Regions from separate parts of the Oceanobacillus sp. HCA-5259 genome, predicted to be linked through region 2. Evidence: a T-box and tRNA genes for the amino acid it is inferred to sense, from the RefSeq annotation. Region 2 holds a T-box; the other holds one or more tRNA genes.

Region 1 (4,432 bases), on a different contig from region 2:
ACGCTTCTCCATCAGTGAAACCTTCAAAGTCGATAACAACCGTATCGCCTTCTGCAATTTCCCCATCTTCTTTAACAACAAGCTCCGCATGTTGCTCCTGAAGATTTTTTAATTCTTGCTCGATGTCTTCATCTGTCACTTCAACTGATTCTTCTTCCACTTCTAGTCCTTTATATTCACCTAAAGTAACTTCAGGCTTCACTTCAACCTCTGCAGTGAAGATCAATTCTTTCCCTTTTTCGATTTGTTCGATATCTACACTCGGCTGTTCGATTGGGAAAATATCCGCCTCGTCAACTGCTTTTGAGTAAGCTTCTGGTAATACGATATCTACTGCATCCTGATAAAGGGATTCTACTCCGAAACGCTTTTCAAATAATCCACGCGGAACTCTTCCTTTACGGAAACCTGGAAGCTGTACATCTTTTACTACCTTTTTAAATGCTTGATCTAATGCTTGATCAAATTCTTCAGCAGGAACTTCAAATGTTAAAATCCCTTTATTTCCTTCTTGTTTTTCCCATTTCGCTGTCATTATTAATTACCTCCAACATCTATTGTTTAACTTAATAACATTTTTTTAGGGTTCGTTTTCAATTTTTACAACTTAATCATTATACCATAATTGAGAGGTCTTTCAAGCCTTTGTTCCTAATCATCAATAATACTTGCATATAATAGATCGGTTGTTTTAATTTCTTGGATATACTTATCTACCTCTGCCTGTTCTGGTGTGGACACGGCTATGTTTAAATAGTCATTCCCAATCTGTAATAATGCTTCCGCGATATAAAATGATTCATCAATTGATGGTGTAATCGGATAGAGCGCATAGAGATAGTGTTCTAAAAGCGTATTCATCACCTCATATAGCGATGGATTGCTTTGTTCTATTTTCTTAATCTCAGTAGCAATTTCTTTTGCGATTGCACTTTCATTAACTTCCGGCGTCTCACTCGGTATCACCTTCATTTGAATACCAAACTTATGTACTTCTACTGGTTTTGCTACTCCTAGATTCTTCAACCATAAATAGATGGCTGTTTTGACAAGCGGATGGATATGTTCATTTGCAAGCAACGAGATCACTTTCTCATTTGGTTGGATTGTCGTTTTACTGAGTTTGTCAATAAGTCTCCATTGTTCGATATGATTATCTTGGTGAACGGCATCATAGAGTGCATTCAGAAAAACATTCGAACGCTCCAGCTCCACATTCAGCCGCATTTTTTCACTCATCGTGTAGAGCTGTTTAAATGGTTCTTGCAAATGATTTGGTACGTTTCCGCTTTCTAATTCCACAGATACTACATCAATTAATGTATCATACTGATCTGTTTGGAATAATAATGTTAAATAAATATGTATGTATTGATAGTAGTGGGAATCTTTTTCTTCTATTAAAGATTCACAGAGTTCTTGCGCTTCCTTATAACGTTCCAGTTCCATTAAGCAGATTAATTTACCGGTATAAATATCATGATTTTTCACGTCATAGCTTAACAGGTTATCTAATTTTTCTAATGCATCCTCGAATTTCTTTTCTTTAATTGCTGCAACACTTTCTTCTTCTAACACTTTTTGCCATTTTGGAAACAAAATGATATTTCCAGGTTTCATTTTTCTCAGGTCACCTCCTCCTTTTGTTTCATTTTATATGAGAATGACTTAATAAATAGTTTTACCTTTCCTATTGAATATGAAACATAAAATGAAACTTCATTCGGCGGGAAGTTTATTCTACTCCGGCGGAATGTTAGTTGAATGATCAGGGTGCTAACATCCATTATCTCCCACCTACACAATTCCCCTACTTAAAGGCGGAAGTCTTATGGATGATGACACCGTGATGAAGAGAAAGAAAAAAGCAGCTTTTTGCATTCTCTGCTACGGTTTAATTCCGTTCATCCAATCGAGGAGTTGTTTCATCTGGTTCGAAAGCGCAAGCAAGTAGATAAAAGTATATATATCTTATCATAATACAAAAGAGAAACCTAAAACAAGTTAGGTTTCTCTTTTGCTGTTTGAAAAGCGTCCCAAGTAGGATTCGAACCTACGACCTACAGCTTAGAAGGCTGTTGCTCTATCCAGCTGAGCTATTGGGACATGGAGCGGGTGAAGGGAATCGAACCCTCATCATCAGCTTGGAAGGCTGAGGTTTTACCACTAAACTACACCCGCAGGATGCTTTTTTATTTAGTTTTAAAAATTCATTATGTAAATATATGTTTTAGAAGCGAACAAGATTTATTATAGCAGTTTCACATAAAATGTCAACATCTATTTTGAAAGATTTTTGTAACGTACTATTTCTCTTTTCCATTGTACCGCTGATTACTTTCATTCAGTGTGAGTGCAACTTTCATCACGGGGATCGGTAGTAGCCGACAGTACTGGCGAAGGGCTACACGTTAGAGCAAGGTTTAAGCGAAGAAAGCGCGGAATCCTCACGATAGTACAATCCGGGAGTATATTCGGCATACGCAATATCTAGCGGATTACATGACGCAGGTACGTGGCTATCCTATCGTAAAATTAACCGATTTGATTGAAAAAACGTCGTTACGAAGGTTCTATGGGGCGGAACGGAAAGAGTGAATTTTACGAAATATAAGCGGAATATAGTCGTCGTCCTTCCGAAAGCCTTCTAAGCTGTAAGTCGTAGGTTCGAATCCTACTTGGGACGCTTCGGCACTAAATGTCCGCTGAAGTCCCGTTAGCTCAACCGTTACGGCACTCGATAAACCTTTCGGAAAGCTAACGGGACTTTTTCGTTTCTTACAGATTCCTTCAATTTTCGGGAGGGGCTGTGGGACGTGAGAGCAGTAATAGTAATCCAAGGGTCAAGGTGAAGGCCAAGGCGAAGCTTCCATCGAACCTAAATTTACTGGACGGAGAGACTGCAAGTGGAAAAGCAAGCGGAAGGAAGTACGTAGCCGGGAGATGAAAGAAATGGTTAAGTCGAAAGGATACACCGAAGCCGGACAACTACCCTTGAAACATCTTATCAAATTTAAAAAAGCTCGCCAAGAAAACTAAATTCCTTAGCAAGCTACTTGAAACATCAAGTATTCTTCGGATAATCCAACGCTCCATAATGTTCGCCAGTGAGGGTATAAAACTTCACGGCTATATCCCGATCTGTATCCCATTCTAAAATAGCATAGGTTTTCTCTTGCATTCCACCCCTTGGCTGATAGATACTACCTGGATTAATAAATAGCTGTTCCCCTTCCTGAACAACACCAGCGACATGTGTATGGCCGAAACAAACTACATCCGCATTCGTTTCCCGCGCACGTAATGAAAGTGCGGTTAGACCATAATTCACTTTATGCAGATGCCCGTGAACAACGAGGAAGTTCAAGCCATCAATCTCCATCGTCTGCTCTATCGGATAACGGTTGTCAAAGTCACAGTTTCCTGCTACTTTATAAAAACCTTCCATTGGACCGGAGTCGATATCGAGCTCAGAATCTCCGCAATGGATGAGATAATCAACCTCATGCCTTTCTTTGATTTCCGATAGTTCCTCTGCTAGTCCGTGACTATCACTGACAATCAAAACTTTCGTCATGCTGCATCTCCCTCTCTATTCGTCCTTTTTCATGTAAAGAGGATGTTTAACCTCAAGTTAGCTTTTCCCAGTTTTCCAATTGTTTTATTGCGTTACTTCGGTGGCTTATCTGATTTTTTTCTGCAGCGCTTAATTCTGCCATCGTTTGTTGATATCCATTAGGGATAAACAGTGGATCATAGCCGAAACCGTTCGTCCCTTTGGGATTAAGCGCTATCTTCCCTTCACAGACACCCCTGTAAAGCGTTGTTTCTTCACCAGGAACGGCGATTGCAAGTACACAAACAAATCTTGCTGTTCGCTTATCTTGCGGAACTTCCTGCAAATTCTTAAGTAGCTTTTGATTATTTGCTTCATCACTCTTCTCTTCTCCGGCATAACGGGCGGAATAAATTCCCGGAGCACCGTGGAGCGCATCAACGACGAGACCGGAGTCGTCTGCTAGAACTGGACGATTCAACAACTCTGCAATTTGCTCCGCTTTAAGTGTCGCATTCTCTGCAAAACTATCTCCAGTCTCTTCAATATCAGGGAGTTGTTCAGCAATGTCCAGCAAGGATTGCACCTTTATACCGTAGGGTTTAAAAAAATCGATAAATTCATTGACTTTACCCTTATTCCGAGTTGCGATAATGATTTCTTTCATTTAAATCTCCTCACCTTGCGCCACTTGCTCGCTTCCAATGGATTCTCCAAGCTCCCCCAGTATTTCTTTCTGTAACTCAAATAACTGTTGTAAACCTTCATCGGCCAAATTCAGCATGGTAAAGAGCTCGTTTTTCGAGAATGTGGCCTCTTCTCCTGTACCTTGGATTTCCACAAATTCACCTGCACCAGTCATTACAATATTCATAT
Region 2 (4,432 bases):
CGCGTGATAATTTCTCTAAATGATGATCTATTGTATTCTTTTGATCTTCCTCATAGAAAAACTCCGCGTCTTGCAGCCGGGCGCGTAATACTTTTTCATTTCCTCGAATCACTGTTTCAAGAGCGGTGTCATCCCCATTTCTAACTCCAATAAACGAAGGTAGCAACTTCCCTTCTTTGGACTTCACTGGAAAGTATCGTTGGTGCTCCTTCATCGAGATAATTAGAACTTCACTCGGGAGACCAAGAAACATTTCCTCGAATTCCCCTTTAAAGACTGTTGGGTATTCGACTAGGTTAGTCACTTCGGCTAACAAGTCTTGATCAACACTCACTTGAAATTGATCATTTTGCAGTTCATCGATTCCTTCCAAGATACGTGCTTTCCGTTCCTTGGCATCAGCTATAACAAAGTTTTCTTTTAATTTCTTCTCATAATCCATCGCATCACCTAAAGTCACTGACTCCCCAAGGAAACGATGCCCGTAAGTGACATTGCTCGTTTCAACTTTAGTAATTTCAAATGGCACAATTTCGTTTCCATACAACGCAACAAGCCAGCGAATCGGTCTGGCAAAACGCAAGGTATTCGTTCCCCACCGCATATTATTACTGAACGAGATGGATGTGATAACATCTTTAAACCCTGGTAACAGTTCGTTGGTCGCTTTTCCTTCAATCCTTTTTGTAACAAACACATATGCTTTACCGTTTATTTCTTTTTCCACAAGGTCTTCCACCGTTTTTCCCTGCCCTTTGGCAAAGCCTATTGCCGCCTTTGTCCATTCTCCATTCTCGTCTTTAGCAATGGTTAGGGCTGGCCCTTTTGCCTCTTCTTCAATCGTCGTTTGCATGTCAGCAATATTTTCAATTCGTACTGCTAAACGACGCGGAGTGGAAAAAGAAGTAATCGAGTCATACGCAATCCTTAAATCCTCTAGCCATTTGGCTGTTTTTTCTCTTAATTGCAGCTCCGCGTCATCTATAAAACGAGCTGGTAATTCTTCCATTCCTATCTCGAATAAAACATGTTTAGCCATTTACTTCTTCCCCTTTCCGAAGCATTGGAAAGCCTAATCTTTCCCGTTCTTGTACATATGTTTTCGCAATACCTCTCGCAAGATTCCTTACCCTTGTAATGTAGCCTGTTCTTTCTGTTACAGAGATAACACCTCGCGCATCAAGTAAGTTGAAGGTGTGCGAACATTTCAAGACATAATCATACGCCGGAAACACAAGCCCTTTTTCCATAATCCGCTTTGCTTCGTTCTCGTACATGGAAAATAATTCAAACAGCATTGCTGTATCCGATTCTTCAAAAGTATATGTCGAATGTTCGAACTCTGGTTGATAAAAAATATCTCTTACAGTGACACCATCCGTCCACTCCAAATCAAAGACATTTTCTTTATCCTGGATGTATGAAGCTAACCGTTCTATTCCATATGTCAGTTCGACTGAAACCGGATTTGCTTCAAGTCCACCAATTTGCTGAAAATAGGTAAATTGGGTAATTTCCATTCCATCCAGCCATACTTCCCAACCTAAACCAGCAGCACCGAGCGTAGGATTTTCCCAGTTGTCTTCTACAAAACGAATATCATGCTGCAGTGGGTCTATCCCAATCTTTTTTAATGACTCCAAATATAGTTCCTGAATATTATCAGGTGATGGTTTCATAATGACTTGGAACTGATGATGCTGATACAGCCTGTTAGGGTTATCCCCATATCTGCCATCATCCGGTCTTCGCGATGGTTCCACATAAGCAACATTCCACGGTTCCGGTCCGAGACTCCGAAGTAGCGTCATCGGTGACATCGTCCCTGCCCCTTTCTCCGTATCATAAGCTTGGACGAGAATACAATTTTGCTCGGACCAATGCTTTTGCAATTCTAGAATCATTTGTTGAATATTCATTATCAGTACCTCCATTTACTCCTTTTAATCATAAGAAAAGCCGTCCCTATGCTTGTAGTCTATTACAAGCATAGGGACGGCTTTTATACCGCGGTTCCACCCTATTTACCCAAGTTTCTTGAGTCACTTTATTATCATGCTCTGGAGTGCCTCTTCCTTATTCAATCTTCATCCAGCTTACACCATCCTGGACTCGCTTGAGAAGAATTATTGATAAGTACTTTCTCCTTCAACACATGTGAAATATTATTTTGTAAATATGTAACATCATAATCCAAAAAACGGATAATGTCAATGTTCATCCTTTAAACTGATCTAATTGATTCAAAAATCTCCTTGATTTCAAGAAATATCCACCAAATCGGTCATAATAGGCATCAAGAAGCCGCCTAAATAACTGACGGTTTTCTAATTTCACCGATATTTCACCGACTTGCTCGATCCCAACTGCTTGAAACATCTGCAATAATTTTACCTGTATTTCTGTTAATTGGACAGCTTGGTCATCAAGCGACAAACATCTTCTGCATAATAAGCCGCCTTCTCCTATTGAAAATGCATAAGGTCCTTCTTTATTTCCACAATTACTACAGTGGGAAAGCGTTGGCGCAAAGCCACCTTTTTGAAATATTTTTAATTCATACATCAAAATAGGGATACCATATTCATCGTGTTCCGCAATCCATTCCATCGTACGGTAGAGCTGATCGTATAAATAAGGCTCTGGTGTTTTATCATCAAGAAGTTTCTCCGACAGTTCAATCAGATAAGCAGTATAAGCTGTTTTTTCAATATCTTCCCGCAGTGGCCGAAAAGATTCTAAGATTTCCCCCTGTCGAATTGTACTTAAACCGGGATTGATATATACAAAAAATTGACCAGCAATGAATGGCTGCGTCACAGCAGCCATTCTGCTTCTAGGCTTCTTCGCCCCTCTTGCCATTGCGGTGAACTTCCCGATATTCTTACTAAATATCGTTATAATTTTATTCGTTTCGCCATAATCAATCGTCTTTAAAATAATCCCTTCAATTTTTTCAAGCAAAGCTGTTCAGCTCTTTTCCTTTCATAATCCCAGGTTACATTTTGGTTGTCTCAATCTCATTTGATTCATCTTCATCTGCATCATTCTCTTCATTATCTACATTTTCCAGTTCTTTGTATAATAAATAGGTTTCAATGTTTCCTGTCTGACTAAATACTTTCCACGTAATATCAAGCACAAGAAACCCCGCCTTTCTATTTTTTCTTTTGAAAATGCTTCTATTTCTAGATTGACCATGAAGCTGAAAATAATAAGTATTAAATTTTACCATGGTTTAATATTCATCTTGTCTAAATCCTAATTCGTGCAGTTGGCTCTGCTTATTCCGCCAGTCTTTTTTAACTTTTACCCAAAGTTCTAAATATACTTTCGAACCGAGAAGACGCTCAATATCTTTCCTGGCTTCTTGACCGATTTTCTTTAGCATACTACCTTGCTTACCGATAATAATACCTTTTTGGCTACTTCTTTCTGTTACGATTGTCGCTTGAATAAAGACGGTTTCATCCTTTCGTCTTTCCATGTTTTCAAGTGCGACAGCGATGGAGTGCGGCACTTCTTCCCTCGTAAGATGCAGTGCTTTTTCCCGAATGAATTCTGTAATAATAAAGCGTTCTGGATGATCCGTGATTTGATCTTGCGGATAATAAAGTGGTCCTTCCGGCAAATAATTCTGTAATTCGGTTAATAAGCGATTGACATTATTCCCTTGAAGTGCAGAAATTGGAATAATTTCCTGGAAATCACCTTTTTGCCTATATTCATCAATAATACCCAGTAAAGATTCTGGTGAAACTAAATCAATTTTATTAATAATTAAAAAGACAGGGCTTTTAACGTTTTCCAAACGATCGATGATAAATTGATCCCCTCGTCCATAACCCTCGTCTGCGTTAATCATAAATAATACTGCATCGACTTCATTTAATGTATTGTCGGCAATTTTCATCATGAAATCTCCGAGGCGGTGTTTCGGTTTATGGATACCTGGTGTATCGATAAACACCATTTGATAATCATCGGTTGTAAGTACACCCTGTATTTTATTTCTTGTTGTTTGTGGCTTATCACTCATAATGGCAATTTTTTGTCCGATTACGTGATTAAGGAATGTAGACTTTCCCACATTCGGTCTGCCAATAATCGCGATAAAGCCCGATTTATAATTGGATTTCATGTAATTTTTCCTCCAAGATGTCTTGTTTTTTATTATCATACTATAAAACGAATCGCTTTTTCTACTTTCGACAAAGGTTCTGAAAACTTCCGAAGAATTGACAGGGGATAAATCACTTTCATTCAGCGTAAGTGCAACCTTCTCCTGGAGGTCCGCAGTCCAGACACCTCTCGCTTTCCGCAGGCGGCTGGTGAGCCTCGACGCATAGGATGTGCTAATGCAGACGTTGCCACAGGACGTGGCGTTCTTAGTCTGCCTCGGGCTGTCGCCCTGCGGGGTCTCACCTATGCC

What was found. The T-box of region 2 lies ahead of glyQ (glycine--tRNA ligase subunit alpha). A T-box ahead of a tRNA ligase gene usually reads a tRNA of that ligase, here a tRNA-Gly.
Region 1: it has a tRNA-Gly gene. The T-box ahead of glyQ (glycine--tRNA ligase subunit alpha) is inferred to sense a tRNA for this amino acid. The anticodon was not compared.

The regions. Positions count from the first base shown of each region.
Region 1 is NZ_JBBKBV010000004.1:125,972-130,403, reverse strand. Features, by position in the region: gene tig (trigger factor) at 1-535, opposite strand, end outside; gene WKU33_RS04100 (tetratricopeptide repeat protein) at 652-1,620, opposite strand; tRNA gene WKU33_RS04095 (tRNA-Arg) at 2,033-2,106, opposite strand; tRNA gene WKU33_RS04090 (tRNA-Gly) at 2,108-2,181, opposite strand; gene WKU33_RS04085 (metallophosphoesterase) at 3,065-3,577, opposite strand; gene WKU33_RS04080 (XTP/dITP diphosphatase) at 3,630-4,223, opposite strand; gene rph (ribonuclease PH) at 4,224-4,432, opposite strand, start outside.
Region 2 is NZ_JBBKBV010000016.1:9,907-14,338, reverse strand. Features, by position in the region: gene glyS (glycine--tRNA ligase subunit beta) at 1-1,039, opposite strand, end outside; gene glyQ (glycine--tRNA ligase subunit alpha) at 1,032-1,919, opposite strand; T-box leader at 1,989-2,161, opposite strand; gene recO (DNA repair protein RecO) at 2,218-2,964, opposite strand; gene WKU33_RS10430 (YqzL family protein) at 2,999-3,142, opposite strand; gene era (GTPase Era) at 3,239-4,141, opposite strand.